Regions from separate parts of the Vibrio sp. R10-SG3-ISO3 genome, predicted to be linked through region 3. Evidence: predicted binding sites of a transcription regulator. Region 3 holds the regulator's gene; each other region holds the start of a gene.
The links. Region 3 encodes PurR, which represses purine synthesis genes. Its sites were predicted from a motif close to TNANGNAAACGTTTNCNTNA; they were not measured.
Positions count from the first base shown of each region.

Region 1 (3,200 bases), on a different contig from region 3:
CGCCATCCAAAAATTGCGAAGCGCGGTTTGTCACGCTTTGCCGAAGAGGTCTATTTGATTCAGGCGCCATCATGAGTCGACGACCGGAACTCTGACAATCGGCGAAAATAAAAAACTCTGGCCATTTCGGACCAGAGTTTTTTATTACTTAAATAGAGGCAGGCGTGTAGAGGCAGGCGTGCACCTATCAGTAAATCACCTTGATCTTACTGGCTGCGTCGACGGCGCTCTCGATGGCTTGCTCAATGCTGTCACGGCGTGTAATCGCAACGCCAAGACGGCGGCGACCGTTAATATCAGGTTTACCGAATAAACGCAGCTGGGTTTGAGGCGCGCTGAGTGCCTGTTGCATGCCTTCAAAACGGATGTCTTGTGAGGTGCCTTGACCTAACACGACGGCAGACGCGGCAGGGCCGTATTGAGTGATGCTGCTGATTGGCATGCCGGTAAACGCGCGGACATGCAGTGCGAACTCTGAACTGTCTTGTGACATCAAAGTGACCAGGCCGGTATCGTGTGGGCGCGGCGAAACTTCATTGAAAATCACCGTGTCGCCTTTGATAAAGAGTTCGACACCAAAAATGCCGTAGCCGCCTAATGCATCGACAACGCTTTGCGCCGCATGCTGCGCCGCTTTTAGCGCCTTATCCGACATGATTTGTGGCTGCCAAGACTCACGGTAATCGCCATCTTCTTGGCGATGGCCAATTGGGGCGCAGAAATGAACGCCGTCAACGGCGCGTACCGTCAGTAGGGTGATTTCGTAATCAAAATCAATAAAGCCTTCAACAATCACGCGACCTGCGCCAGTGCGGCCGCCATCTTGAGCGTATGCCCAGGCTTTTTCGATGTCTGCATCTGTCTTAATGACGCTTTGTCCCTTACCCGATGAACTCATCACAGGCTTGCACACGCATGGCAGACCGACCGCTTCAATCGCTGCGGTGAATTCGTCATAGTTGTCGGCAAATCGGTATGGAGAGGTGGTCAGAGAGAGTGTTTCTGCGGCTAAGCGGCGAATGCCTTCGCGGTTCATGGTCAACTGTGTGGCTTTCGCACTCGGCACGACATTGAGACCACGCGCTTCAAGCTCCACCAGCTTGTCGGTTGCGATCGCTTCAATTTCTGGCACGACATAGTGAGGCTGCTCTTTGTCGATGATGGCTTGCAGCGCGTCGCCGTCAAGCATGTCTAGTGTGTAACTGCGATGCGCGACTTGCATAGCAGGGGCATCTTCATAGCGGTCACACGCGATGACTTCTAAGCCCAGTCTCTGACACTCAATGGCGACTTCCTTACCCAGTTCACCTGAGCCGAGGAGAAGAACACGCGTTGCATTTTGACGAGTCGCTGTACCAAACATAATCAACCTTTTAGAGATGTAGAATTTGGCGCTGATCATACGAGGATAGATCTCAAAAGGCAAACGTTTGCGTCTATCTCAATTTTGTGACTTATATTAGGACTCTTGCATGTATTTGTTGGGCATGTAGCATAAATCAGAGTTATAATATTAAAGTGACTTGTTGTAGAGTAATCATCAAATAAGAATGCAATACGATCCTAATAATTCCATCAAAATTCCAATCGACACTCTAACCGTCGGTATGTTTGTCACCGCACTGGAAGACAACAAAAAGGTGAACCTAGCAAATGCTGGGCGCGTGCCGTCAGAGCAAGCCGTCAATCAACTGATCAAAAATGGTATCCAATTCGCTTGGGTTGACGAAAGTTTGTCTGCTAAAGGTTGCACTTTTAAACCCGTGCAACAGCCATTCGATGACTCGCACAACATTTCGCCACCTGCGGCGGTAGAATCGGTGAAGACCGAGGCAGTTAAGCGTAAAGCCAAAAGCCGTTTTTCCATGCAGAAGAAAGCGAGCAATATTATTCGTGAAGCCAAAGGGCTCGCTCATCGCGTATTGACCCAAACTTTTGATGGTAAAACGGTCCATGTCGATGAGTTTGATGATTGGGCGGAAGATTTGATTGAATCGGCGCTGGTGGACTCCGATGCGCTGCAATGTGTTTCAGCGCTGCGCAACAAGGACGAGTATCTATTGGAGCATTCGGTCAATGTGGCCACCTTATTGGTGACCTTTGGTAAACATCTGCAATTGCCAAGAGAGATGCTCAAAGAGATGGCGATCGGCGGCATTATTCATGATGTGGGCAAAGTGAAGGTGTGTGATAAGGTGCTGCACAAACCGGCACGCTTAACACCGGAAGAATTTGAGCACATGAAGCTTCATCAAGTGTTTGCGAAAGATATGATCATGTCCGTGACTGGGCTCAGTGATGTGAGCCGTGATGTCTGTCTGATGCATCACGAAAAACTGGACGGCAACGGCTACCCGAATGGCCTTAAAGGGGATGAAATTCCACTGCACGGTCGCATGAGTTGCATTGTGGATATCTACGATGCCCTCACCGCGGATCGCGTCTACAAGCGCGGAATGAGCTCGGCAGAGGCGTTTAAAATTCTATTGAGCCTCACGCCCAATCACCTCGATCGTGACTTGGTGTATAAGTTCATCAACTGTATCGGTATGTACCCAGTGGGGGCGTTAGTCGAACTCAGTGATGGGCGAGTGGGCATCGTCTGGACATCCAATGAATCTGAGCCGCTGAAACCGGAAGTGAAGTGCTTTTACTCGCGTAAGAACAAGCGTTATGTTGATGTGGCTTTTGTCGATCTCAAGCGCAGCAGCGTCAAGATTGCCAAAGCGATTGCGCCAAGTCAGCTAGAAGTGGATGCGACGCCGTTCTTTGACGTTTGATGCATCGATAGTGAGCCGCTACTTTTCGTTGTAGGCAGAATAGGTCTTCGCAGACAACACTGCCACCGTAAACAGAAAAAGCGCCTTTTACTCACGTTATGTGGATAAAAGGCGCTTTTTTATCGAGCACAATTTGTCGGCGCTAAAGCTTAGATCGCAAGATAGGTCAGCGGAATATCTGGTCCTAATACTTCAAGGGTCGCTTGCGTGTCGGCGAGGTGGCTGATTCCGCCTTCGGCCATCTCTGCCAAGGCACCAGATTCAATGTCGCTGAAGGATTTACCGGCCATCAACAGTTGAATTAACGCGACTTGCAGTGGTGGCAAGCTTGGGTTGAACGCAGCGTTTTCAGCGTACGCACCGAGATAGGTCGACCCATCGGTGGTTTTGAGTGCGACACCGCTCAGGTTGTGAGTGTAA
Region 1 covers NZ_JCBDHE010000042.1:98,492-101,691, forward strand. The annotation lists gene AC6R1A_RS11690 (thiopurine S-methyltransferase) at 1-75, shown strand, start outside; gene purT (formate-dependent phosphoribosylglycinamide formyltransferase) at 188-1,363, opposite strand; gene AC6R1A_RS11700 (cyclic di-GMP phosphodiesterase) at 1,551-2,780, shown strand; gene cdd (cytidine deaminase) at 2,930-3,200, opposite strand, start outside.
Region 1: a site for PurR is predicted at 1,419-1,438, ahead of purT (formate-dependent phosphoribosylglycinamide formyltransferase). Genes of this name have one in related genera too.

Region 2 (3,200 bases), on a different contig from region 3:
CATCATCATGCCACGAACCCCAGTTGGTGATTTAGCGCGAGGGTTCCAGTGTGATTCTTGATAAGCCAGTGCTGCGACCAATCGCCAATCAAATTCATCGGAGTATTTCTTAAACAGTGGCGACCACGTCGGTAGCGTGGAATCCAACGCGCGGATAAAGGCGCGGGTATCGACGTAATCAAAGCTGTCGATATGGCCGATGTATTTCTCTTCCAGTGAGGCGAGATGCCCGGATTGTTGTAGATGACCAAAGAACTCGATCAGCAAGGCGTAGAGGCTTTCGTCTTGGCTGCGTCGTAAGAACCAGGAGATGGGCTGATCTTCGGTCAGCTCAAACGCCAGTGCCACATCGGGATAAATCCGCTGTGATAGCGAGATCTCGACCGAGTCTGCGACGGTAAATAGCAGTTCACCATCAGAGACTTGCTTGAGCAGGTCATTGACATCGACATTGGCGTCGACCTTATAGGTAAACTCCGGGTAGTCGATTTGAATCTCTCCTAACGTCGTATTGAAGTGAGAGTCACTGACAATACTTAAAACGGGCTTGCCGTCGTTCTCTTCAATGAGCTCGGCCTGTCGCTCAATCAACTGCTCTAGATTTCGTGGTCGCCACTGCCCTTTGCGATACACCAGTTGTTGACTGACGTAATAATAGGCGGGGGCAGGGCGAAATCGGCTCATGCGCTCAGGTGATTGACTGAGGCCCGCCGCGATAATATCGATCTCACCCTTTTCCAGCGCTGGGTAGAGGCTCGAAATGCGATAGGCCGGTTTCATTTCCAATTGCACACCAAGCTCGTTGGCAAATTCACGGGCGATTTCGTAATCAAGGCCTGCCGGGCCATCAGGACCAATATAATAGGAGAGCTGGTTATTGAGGGTGCCAACGCGAAGCACTCCACGTTCGCGAATTTGGTCTAATTCGCTTTTCGGCTTAGATTCAATTTGGCATCCCGTCAAAAAAAGCGCAGAAAAAAGCAGCGCGCACAAGGCTTTCAGCGGGCTAAAGTCATACTTGTTCATTAAAGAGAGTCTCATACTTCCAGTAGGGCATTTATATCAAAGTGTCATCACAAGGCAAGAAACTATCGACGGCGAAGCCGCAGAGTTCAAAAAATCATCATGTTCACCGGCCATGATGGCTCATGCTCTTCCGTACAGGGTGAGCTTGTGGACGGGACAGGAAAGAAAGGCTTTGCGGCGATTGTGCTGGCGGTATGCCGATGAAAAAAAATGACGCAAACGGTTGCGTTTGGTGTTACATCACAAAACCAATTGCTATATAATGCGCTCGCAAACGCAGAGGTGCGATTGGCATAGGTTTGAACTGTTTTTTATAACGTATTGAATTTATTCCAATATCATCTTAATCAATTGCATAAGAGACCTAAGCACATGAGAATTTTGCGTGGCTCCCCAGCTCTTTCTGAGTTTCGTGTTAACAAACTAGTAGAACTTTGTCGTGAACAAGACCTGCCTGTGACAGGTATTTACGCTGAGTTTATGCACTTTGCTGACCTTACCGCAGATCTGTCTGACGCTGAACTAGCAAAGCTAGAAAAGTTGTTGACCTACGGCCCAACGATCGAAGAGCACGCACCTGAAGGTCTTTTGTTGCTTGTGACTCCTCGTCCGGGCACCATCTCTCCTTGGTCTTCTAAATCCACCGACATTGCCCATAACTGTGGCCTTTCAAGCGTTAAGCGTCTAGAGCGTGGTACGGCATACTACATTGAATCATCGGTGGCGTTAAACGACGCACAAGTGGATGCGGTGAAAGCACTCATCCATGACCGCATGATGGAATCCGTATTTACTCAGCTTGATGCTGCCTCTGCACTGTTTAGCGTTGCTGAACCTAAGCCTGTTGCTCACGTTGATATTCTTGCGGGCGGTCGTCTTGCGCTTGAAGAGGCAAACGTTTCCTTGGGCTTGGCACTGGCGGAAGATGAAATTGACTACCTAGTAGAAAACTTCACTAAACTGGGTCGCAACCCGAACGACATCGAACTGATGATGTTTGCTCAAGCAAACTCAGAGCACTGTCGTCATAAAATCTTTAACGCAGACTGGACGATCGACGGTGTTGATCAAGAGAAGTCGCTGTTTAAGATGATCAAGAACACATTTGAAACGACACCTGATCATGTTTTGTCTGCTTACAAAGATAACGCAGCAGTCATGACGGGTTCAAAAGTAGGTCGTTTCTTCCCAGAACCTGATACTCGTCAATACACCTACCACCACGAAGACGCGCACATCCTAATGAAGGTTGAGACGCACAACCACCCAACCGCTATCTCGCCTTGGCCAGGTGCGTCTACCGGTTCTGGTGGTGAGATTCGTGACGAAGGTGCAACGGGTATTGGCGGCAAGCCTAAAGCCGGTCTGGTTGGTTTTACTACCTCTAACCTACGTATTCCAGGTTTTGAACAGCCATGGGAAACCGATTTTGGTAAGCCAGGTCGTATCGTTAACGCCCTTGATATCATGCTAGAAGGCCCTCTAGGTGGCGCGGCGTTCAACAACGAATTTGGTCGTCCAAACCTACTGGGTTACTTCCGTACTTACGAAGAGAAAGTGACCTCTCATGCGGGTGAAGAGATCCGTGGTTACCACAAGCCAATCATGATTGCTGGTGGTATGGGTAATATCCGTGACGAGCACGTTCAGAAGAAAGAGATCCCTGTGGGTGCAAAACTCATCGTACTGGGTGGTCCTGCGATGAACATTGGTCTTGGCGGTGGTGCGGCCTCTTCAATGGCGTCAGGTCAGTCTGCGGAAGATCTTGACTTTGCTTCTGTACAGCGTGAAAACCCAGAGATGGAGCGTCGTTGTCAGGAAGTGATCGACCGTTGTTGGCAGCTTGGTGAGAGCAACCCAATCGCGTTTATCCACGATGTGGGTGCAGGCGGTATCTCAAATGCACTACCAGAGCTGTGTGATGATGGCGAACGTGGTGGTTTATTCCAGCTACGCGACGTACCAAACGACGAGCTGAGCATGAGCCCACTTGAGATCTGGTGTAACGAATCTCAAGAGCGTTACGTAATGGCAGTGGCGCCAGAGAATATGGAAGTATTCGATGCCATCTGTAAGCGTGAACGTGCGCCTTACGCGGTGGTCGGTGTGGCTACTGAAGAGCGTCATCTAACACTAGAAGATTCTCACTTCGACAACACGCCAATCGATATGCC
Region 2 covers NZ_JCBDHE010000040.1:60,178-63,377, reverse strand. The annotation lists gene mltF (membrane-bound lytic murein transglycosylase MltF) at 1-1,026, opposite strand, end outside; gene purL (phosphoribosylformylglycinamidine synthase) at 1,399-3,200, shown strand, end outside.
Region 2: a site for PurR is predicted at 1,238-1,257, ahead of purL (phosphoribosylformylglycinamidine synthase). Genes of this name have one in related genera too.

Region 3 (3,200 bases):
CTTTGCAGCTGATTCAGGAGCTCGTCGCGTCTTGCTTGAGGGACCACAGACCAGTGCGTGCCTTTAATTGCCCCCTCAAGTGCCCACAGCAGGTCGATGCTGACGTCGGCAGAGTGTGTGGAACGAATCGCTTTATACGCTTCCACTGCGCCCGTCTGCTCCAAACGGGAGACACTGTCGATACCCGCTTTCTTGAGCATTCGCTCGGTCGCTAGACGCAAGTTCGGCAGATCTTTCAGGCGCGTTGGTCTGGCGTTGGTTTGACGCTGCTTGTCTTTGTTGGCCGCCTCTAGTGCAGTGTTTGCCATCGCAATAGTCTGAGCGACATCCTGATCCCAGTCATGGCCAAGGGCGTAGTATTTGGTGACCACAGGGAAACCACGCTTTTTATACACGTATGGCTCGAGTCCCTGAGCATTAAACTGTTGGGCCAACGAGTCGTCGGCGCGTATGTGAAGTTTGTCATTTACCACGAGGGCAAACATGGTGTCATCAGCGAAGATTCCGAATCCACCAAACATTGAGCGAGACTTGATCTTGCCCAATGGTTCAAACAATCCCATTGAGTCTTTTAAAATTGGTTTATCCATGCTGTTATTCTCGGTGTATTACAATACGCCACCAAATTCAGGTCCGAGAGATTAGCAAAAATATGCAGGTTTTGTGTCAGTAGGGTGTCATTCTGGCTCATAAAAGAATAATCCTACTCACGGTGTGAGCGCATAATGCGCGCGCAACGTTTAACTCATTGTATTCTTTGCTTTTGATAAAGAATTACGAAGTGCACATTTGCCATCGGCAACCCCGCTACCAAGCAGTCATCAACGTTGAAATAGTTGAGTGGCTGCAACAGGCCGGAAGCTTTGCGTCCCATCCTTTCGAAATGGTTTGCCCTGTTCGTGGCATTCGTCGAACATAATAAGCATAAATAATTTATGGGCTAAACATCACGTTTTGATGGGTTAAATGTGATCTTAGTTCATAAAATAGAGGGGTGTTACCGAGAGAATAAAGCCCAGCGGATGAGAAGTATTCTCGCTGGGCTAGTCGATGTGATGTGCTGAACTTGTTCGTTGGTCTATTTCACCGTCGCCACGGTATCGCGCTCGACGATTTCTGGGTGCATTTCAAAAATACGTTTTTCATGCTCTTTGTCTTTAATACGTTCGAGCAAAATCTCAAATGCGTTTTTACCCACACGGCGCTTCGGCTGGTGAACCGTCGTTAGCGGTGGTGAAAAGTACTCGGCTAGCTCAATGTTGTCATAACCAATGACCGACATGTCTTCTGGAATACGAATGCCTTTTTGCTGTAAACGGCTCATCAAACCGAGCGCCATCGTATCGTTGAAACAGAATACTGCGGTTGGCTTTTCGTCCATGGCGACGATTTTGTCCGCGGCAAGCACGGCGGTATCGCACTCAAAGTTACCTTCTAAGATCCAATCTTCGTTGACGCTCAAACCCGACTCGTTCATTGCGCGCTTAAAGCCTTGGATGCGTTCTTGGCAGGCCGCTTTTTCAAAATGCCCACTCAAGCAAGCAATGCGCTTGTGGCCGTGATCAATCAGGTATTTTGTTGCGAGGTAGCCGCCTTCTTCCGAGTTGTCGATGATTTTATCGGCTTGTGAGCTTTCCGGGCCCCAATCCATCACCACCTTAGGGATGTCTTTATGACGGTCAAGCATTTCGCTCAACTCTTCGGTCAAATCTGAACACATCACTAAGATGCCATCAACGCGCTTTTCCGCCAGCATGCGAATGTAGTCACGTTGTTTCTCGTAGATGCCGCCAGTGTTACACAAGATCAAGGTGTAGCCTTGACGGTAGCAGTAGCTCTCAACCCCGTCGATCACTTCCGAGAAGAAAAGGTTGGTCGATTGAGTAACCAGCATGCCTATTGTGCGTGTCGAGTTACATTTCAGGCTGCGTGCAACGGCACTTGGGGCATAGTTCAACTCTTGAACCGCTTCCATCACTTTTTCTTGCGTGGCTTCAGCGACAAAGCGTGTTTTGTTGATCACATGGGATACAGTGGTGGTCGAGACACCCGCTAAGCGAGCGACGTCTTTAATCGTGGCCATATGGTTTTGTCCTGTCGATGACTGCCTACTATTCTATGAAAAGTTAAGTCTATAAAAGTAAAGTCTATACAAAGTTTAGAGTATGTAGACAGAAAGTATCAGAAACACAAAAACCGCCCTCAAAAAGCGGTTTGTATTTATTAGTTTTATCGTTTGCGGACCGGATTGTAGTCCGCAACGTCGATTTGGGCAAATAAAAAACCCGCCTTTGGGATCTCGCCACACCTTTTGTATGGGCTTAATCGCTATCGCCTTGCAGGTAGGCTTTATCCAATTGAATGAACGCGCACAATAGCGACGACAGCGCCGCATAGAAGCCGAATGTGTCGAGGCGCTGGCAGCGCTCGGCAAACCTCTCAATCCAAGGGAGTAGATGCTGCTCAATAAAATCGGCTTGCTCTTGGTAGGCGAGATGCGTGTCGCCTGCCGTCTGCTCTGCTGCATGAGCGCCGCGCACAATCAGGTTACCTAAAAAATCCAACTCTATCGCGAGATGATCAGAAGGTTCATTGAGCCCTGAATGCACGGCCACGCCATGTTGTTGGAGCAGAGTGTCCATCTGTTTGGCGGGCTCCCCATTGAGCAGTCCGGATTCATCTAAGTAGACAGAGGCGTAAGGCAACGCGCTGTCTCGGTCGGATTTTAAAAACAGGTCGCAATAGTCGGCTGATAGTTCCAACTGAGCATCTGGCCTGTCTTGCAATCGGTTCAATGCATCGATGAGCCTGTCTGCGGCTACGTTAAGCTCAGGGGTTTGTGCAAGTCCCGTCAGAAAGGTACGTGTGTCCACCGAATGATATTGGGCCAGCTCTTGCTCTGAGAGCTCTTTGGCAAACACGCTCGAAAACCACCAGTAGAGCTCGGCGCGTTGCTCATCAAAGGCGCGCTGCTCTTTTTCGGCGGGAGATAAAGGGTCGGAAATCTGGGCGTTAGGTGTCTCTGGCATGATGGGCTCTCAACTGAATCAGATGCCGTTAAGTCTAACGGATAAAAATGAACAGCGGTCAACCTGATTATGAGAAGAAATGGTCAAATATGGCAATTTGTGAACAGGGCAGCAAAGCTTGCTTTGCATCAATGAATCGCCAACTTTTCACCTCCCAAAGAGGACAAAGAT
Region 3 covers NZ_JCBDHE010000017.1:162,595-165,794, forward strand. The annotation lists gene AC6R1A_RS04875 (TfoX/Sxy family DNA transformation protein) at 1-590, opposite strand, end outside; cyclic di-GMP riboswitch class I at 795-903, opposite strand; gene purR (HTH-type transcriptional repressor PurR) at 1,079-2,083, opposite strand; gene torD (molecular chaperone TorD) at 2,322-3,029, opposite strand.

Region 4 (3,200 bases), on a different contig from region 3:
ATTATTTTACCGGAAGCGGGGGCCAATACCAATGGCGAATTATATTCTCTATAAAACAACGCCACAGCGAAAGCGCTGTGGCGTTGTTGATTCAATGTTTGTGATTAACCAGCGAAGACGTACTTCAGTAAGAAGACTGCCGACAGTACCCAAACGCTCACAGACACGTCGCGTCCTTTACCACTCAGTAACTTAATTGCAGCGTAAGAGATAAAGCCCAGTGCAATACCTTCTGCGATTGAGTAAGTCAGTGGCATCAGCAGACACGTCACCACAACCGGCGCCGCTTCTGTTAGATCACGCCAATCGATGCTGACCAAGCCAGACATCATTAGAATCGCTACGTAGAACAGTGCGCCAGCGGTCGCGTATGGAGGAATCATGCCAGCCAAAGGCGAGAAGAACAGTGCCAACAAGAACAGCACGCCAACAACCACCGCCGTTAAACCAGTACGACCGCCTGCCGCAACCCCTGCCGTAGACTCTACGTAAGACGTGGTGCTTGAGGTACCGAGTACCGCGCCCATTGACGTTGCTGTTGAGTCCGCCAATAGTGCTTTGTTCAAACGTGGTAGTTTACCGTCTTCTTTGATGAAGTTCGCCTTAGTTGCAACACCCACCAGCGTACCCGCCGTATCAAAGAGATCAACAAACAAGAAAGCAAAGACCACTGAGATCATGCCCACTTCAAACACGTCTGCAATGTTCATTTCCATAAAGGTCGGCGCAATGCTTGGTGGTGTCGACATCACTCCGCCCCACTGCACATCACCTACCAATAGACCAAGTGCGGTGATAATAAGGATCGCGATCATCACAGCGCCACGAACGCCGCGGTACACCAAACCGATGGTCAAGAAAAAGCCCAAGGCGGCCAAGGCTGGCGCTAGGTTTGTGATGTGGCCCAAGCCGACCAAGGTCGCTGGATTATCAACGACGATGCCTGAGTTTTGTAGGCCGATAAACGCAAGGAATAGACCAATACCCGCAGAGATACCCGTGCGCAGCGACAATGGGATGGAGTTGATGATCCACTCACGGATTTTGAATACCGAAAGCGCCATGAAGATCAAACCAGAGATAAACACCGCACCGAGCGCGACTTGCCATGAGTGGCCCATACCCAAAACAACGCCATAAGTGAAAAACGCGTTGAGGCCCATACCTGGCGCCAATGCAATCGGGTAGTTAGCGACAAAGCCCATGATAAAACAGCCAATCGCAGCGGCTAAACAGGTCGCAACAAAGACAGCGCCCTTGTCCATCCCTGCATCGGCCAGCATCGCTGGGTTGACAAAAATGATGTAAGCCATTGTCAGGAATGTGGTCACACCGGCAATGATCTCAGTTTTGACATTCGTGCCATTTTCACTGAGTTTGAACAGTTTTTCGAACATGATCGAATCCTAAAAGGGTAAAAAGTAAACGGTTGCGTAATCGATTGGCGGAATTATAAAGTCATCAAATAGTAAATTCCAGATAGAATTATGACTCTAATCAATATTTCGGGTTGTAAATGGGCAACCTATCGCTATAAAAGAGCCACAAACAAAACAAAAACAAAGAAAATTCATAAAGATAGAAAGAAAAGACATCATCATTCAGGCGGTGAACTTTTGTACCATGTTGTAAACTTCCAAATCCAGAACGGCAGTTTGTAACCTGAGTAACACGTGCTTATGTGCATAATATGCAGAGAATGGCATTAATAAGGAGAAATCGGTGAGTTGGCGGATAAAAAAACGCCACTCAAAATGAGTGGCGGTTGAATCATGTCAGCGAAAACGGCGCTGCAAATATATTCCAATATTAGGGGGTGAACATAACGTTCGAGATAAACAAGCTTTCAGTGTTAGTAACCAAAGCTAGTGGGGTAAGTAAAGCTTCCTGTATAAACAGATTTGTTTAGCCAGAACGCTGCACTTGGTAAACCTTTCATAACATCACCTTCTAAATCAATTAAACACATTACAATGATTGATTTCTCAGTTCCTTGGAGGCGATAACTCGGACTCATCCTTTGAGCGTTTTTACTTCGCTGCCGAAGTGGTTACAAATATACCTTATAGAAATTAAATTACAACACCAAAAGTGACAAAAGTCACAAAAATTGCGACTACTGATTCAAATTAAACCTAAACTGTAATTTAATTACATAAAAATCACTAACATCTAAGTTAATCTGTCAGATTGATAATCACATCATTGAATATCCCGTCGATAGAGAGGTAGGCACTTTTCGCTGCAGTTTGCATCAACTCACTTGGGTATCGATCTTGAGAGTGCTATTCTGACCAACATCAAATCGGCAAGTTTGGATGTTTGTGCTACTCATCATTTGGTGCATAAGACAATATTTGCCATCTCTCATTATAAGGAGTTATCCGTGTCTGAGTTCCATTCTGAAATTAGCAGCTTGTCACCAGCGCCTTTGTGGCAGTTTTTCGACAAGATTTGCTCCATTCCTCACCCATCGAAACACGAAGAAGCCCTAGCGCAAATGATCATTGATTGGGCGACCGATCAAGGCCTAGAAGTCAAACGCGATCCAACCGGCAACGTCTTCATCAAAAAACCGGCGACCAAAGGGATGGAGAATAAAAAAGGTGTGGTTCTGCAGGCTCACATTGATATGGTGCCGCAGAAAAACGAAGACACGGATCATGATTTTACCCAAGACCCGATCCAACCTTATATTGATGGTGAGTGGGTCACCGCCAAAGGCACAACTTTGGGTGCGGACAACGGCATTGGTATGGCGTCTTGTCTCGCGGTATTGGCGTCCAATGACATTAAACACGGGCCACTAGAAGTGCTGCTGACGATTGATGAAGAAGCAGGCATGACTGGCGCATTTGGTCTTGAAGCGGGTTGGTTAGAAGGCGACATTCTGCTTAATACCGATTCTGAGCAAGAGGGTGAAGTGTACATGGGTTGTGCCGGTGGTATCGACGGTGAAATGACGTTCGAGATCCAACGCGAAGCTCTGCCCGCGGGCTATGTGACCCGACAGCTTATTCTTAAAGGCTTAAAAGGCGGACACTCAGGCTGTGATATCCACACTGGACGCGGTAATGCCAACAAACTCCTCGCTCGATTCCTAGCAGGTCACGCAAGCGAACTGGATTTGCGCCTGATTGAATTCCGTGGTGGTAGCCTGCGTAATGCAATTCCACGCGAAGCGTTTGTTACGGTCGCCG
Region 4 covers NZ_JCBDHE010000040.1:173,607-176,806, forward strand. The annotation lists gene AC6R1A_RS10645 (NCS2 family permease) at 105-1,397, opposite strand; gene vcdP (small protein VcdP) at 1,853-2,017, opposite strand; gene AC6R1A_RS10655 (aminoacyl-histidine dipeptidase) at 2,387-3,200, shown strand, end outside.
Region 4: a site for PurR is predicted at 1,418-1,437, ahead of AC6R1A_RS10645 (NCS2 family permease). Genes of this name have one in related genera too.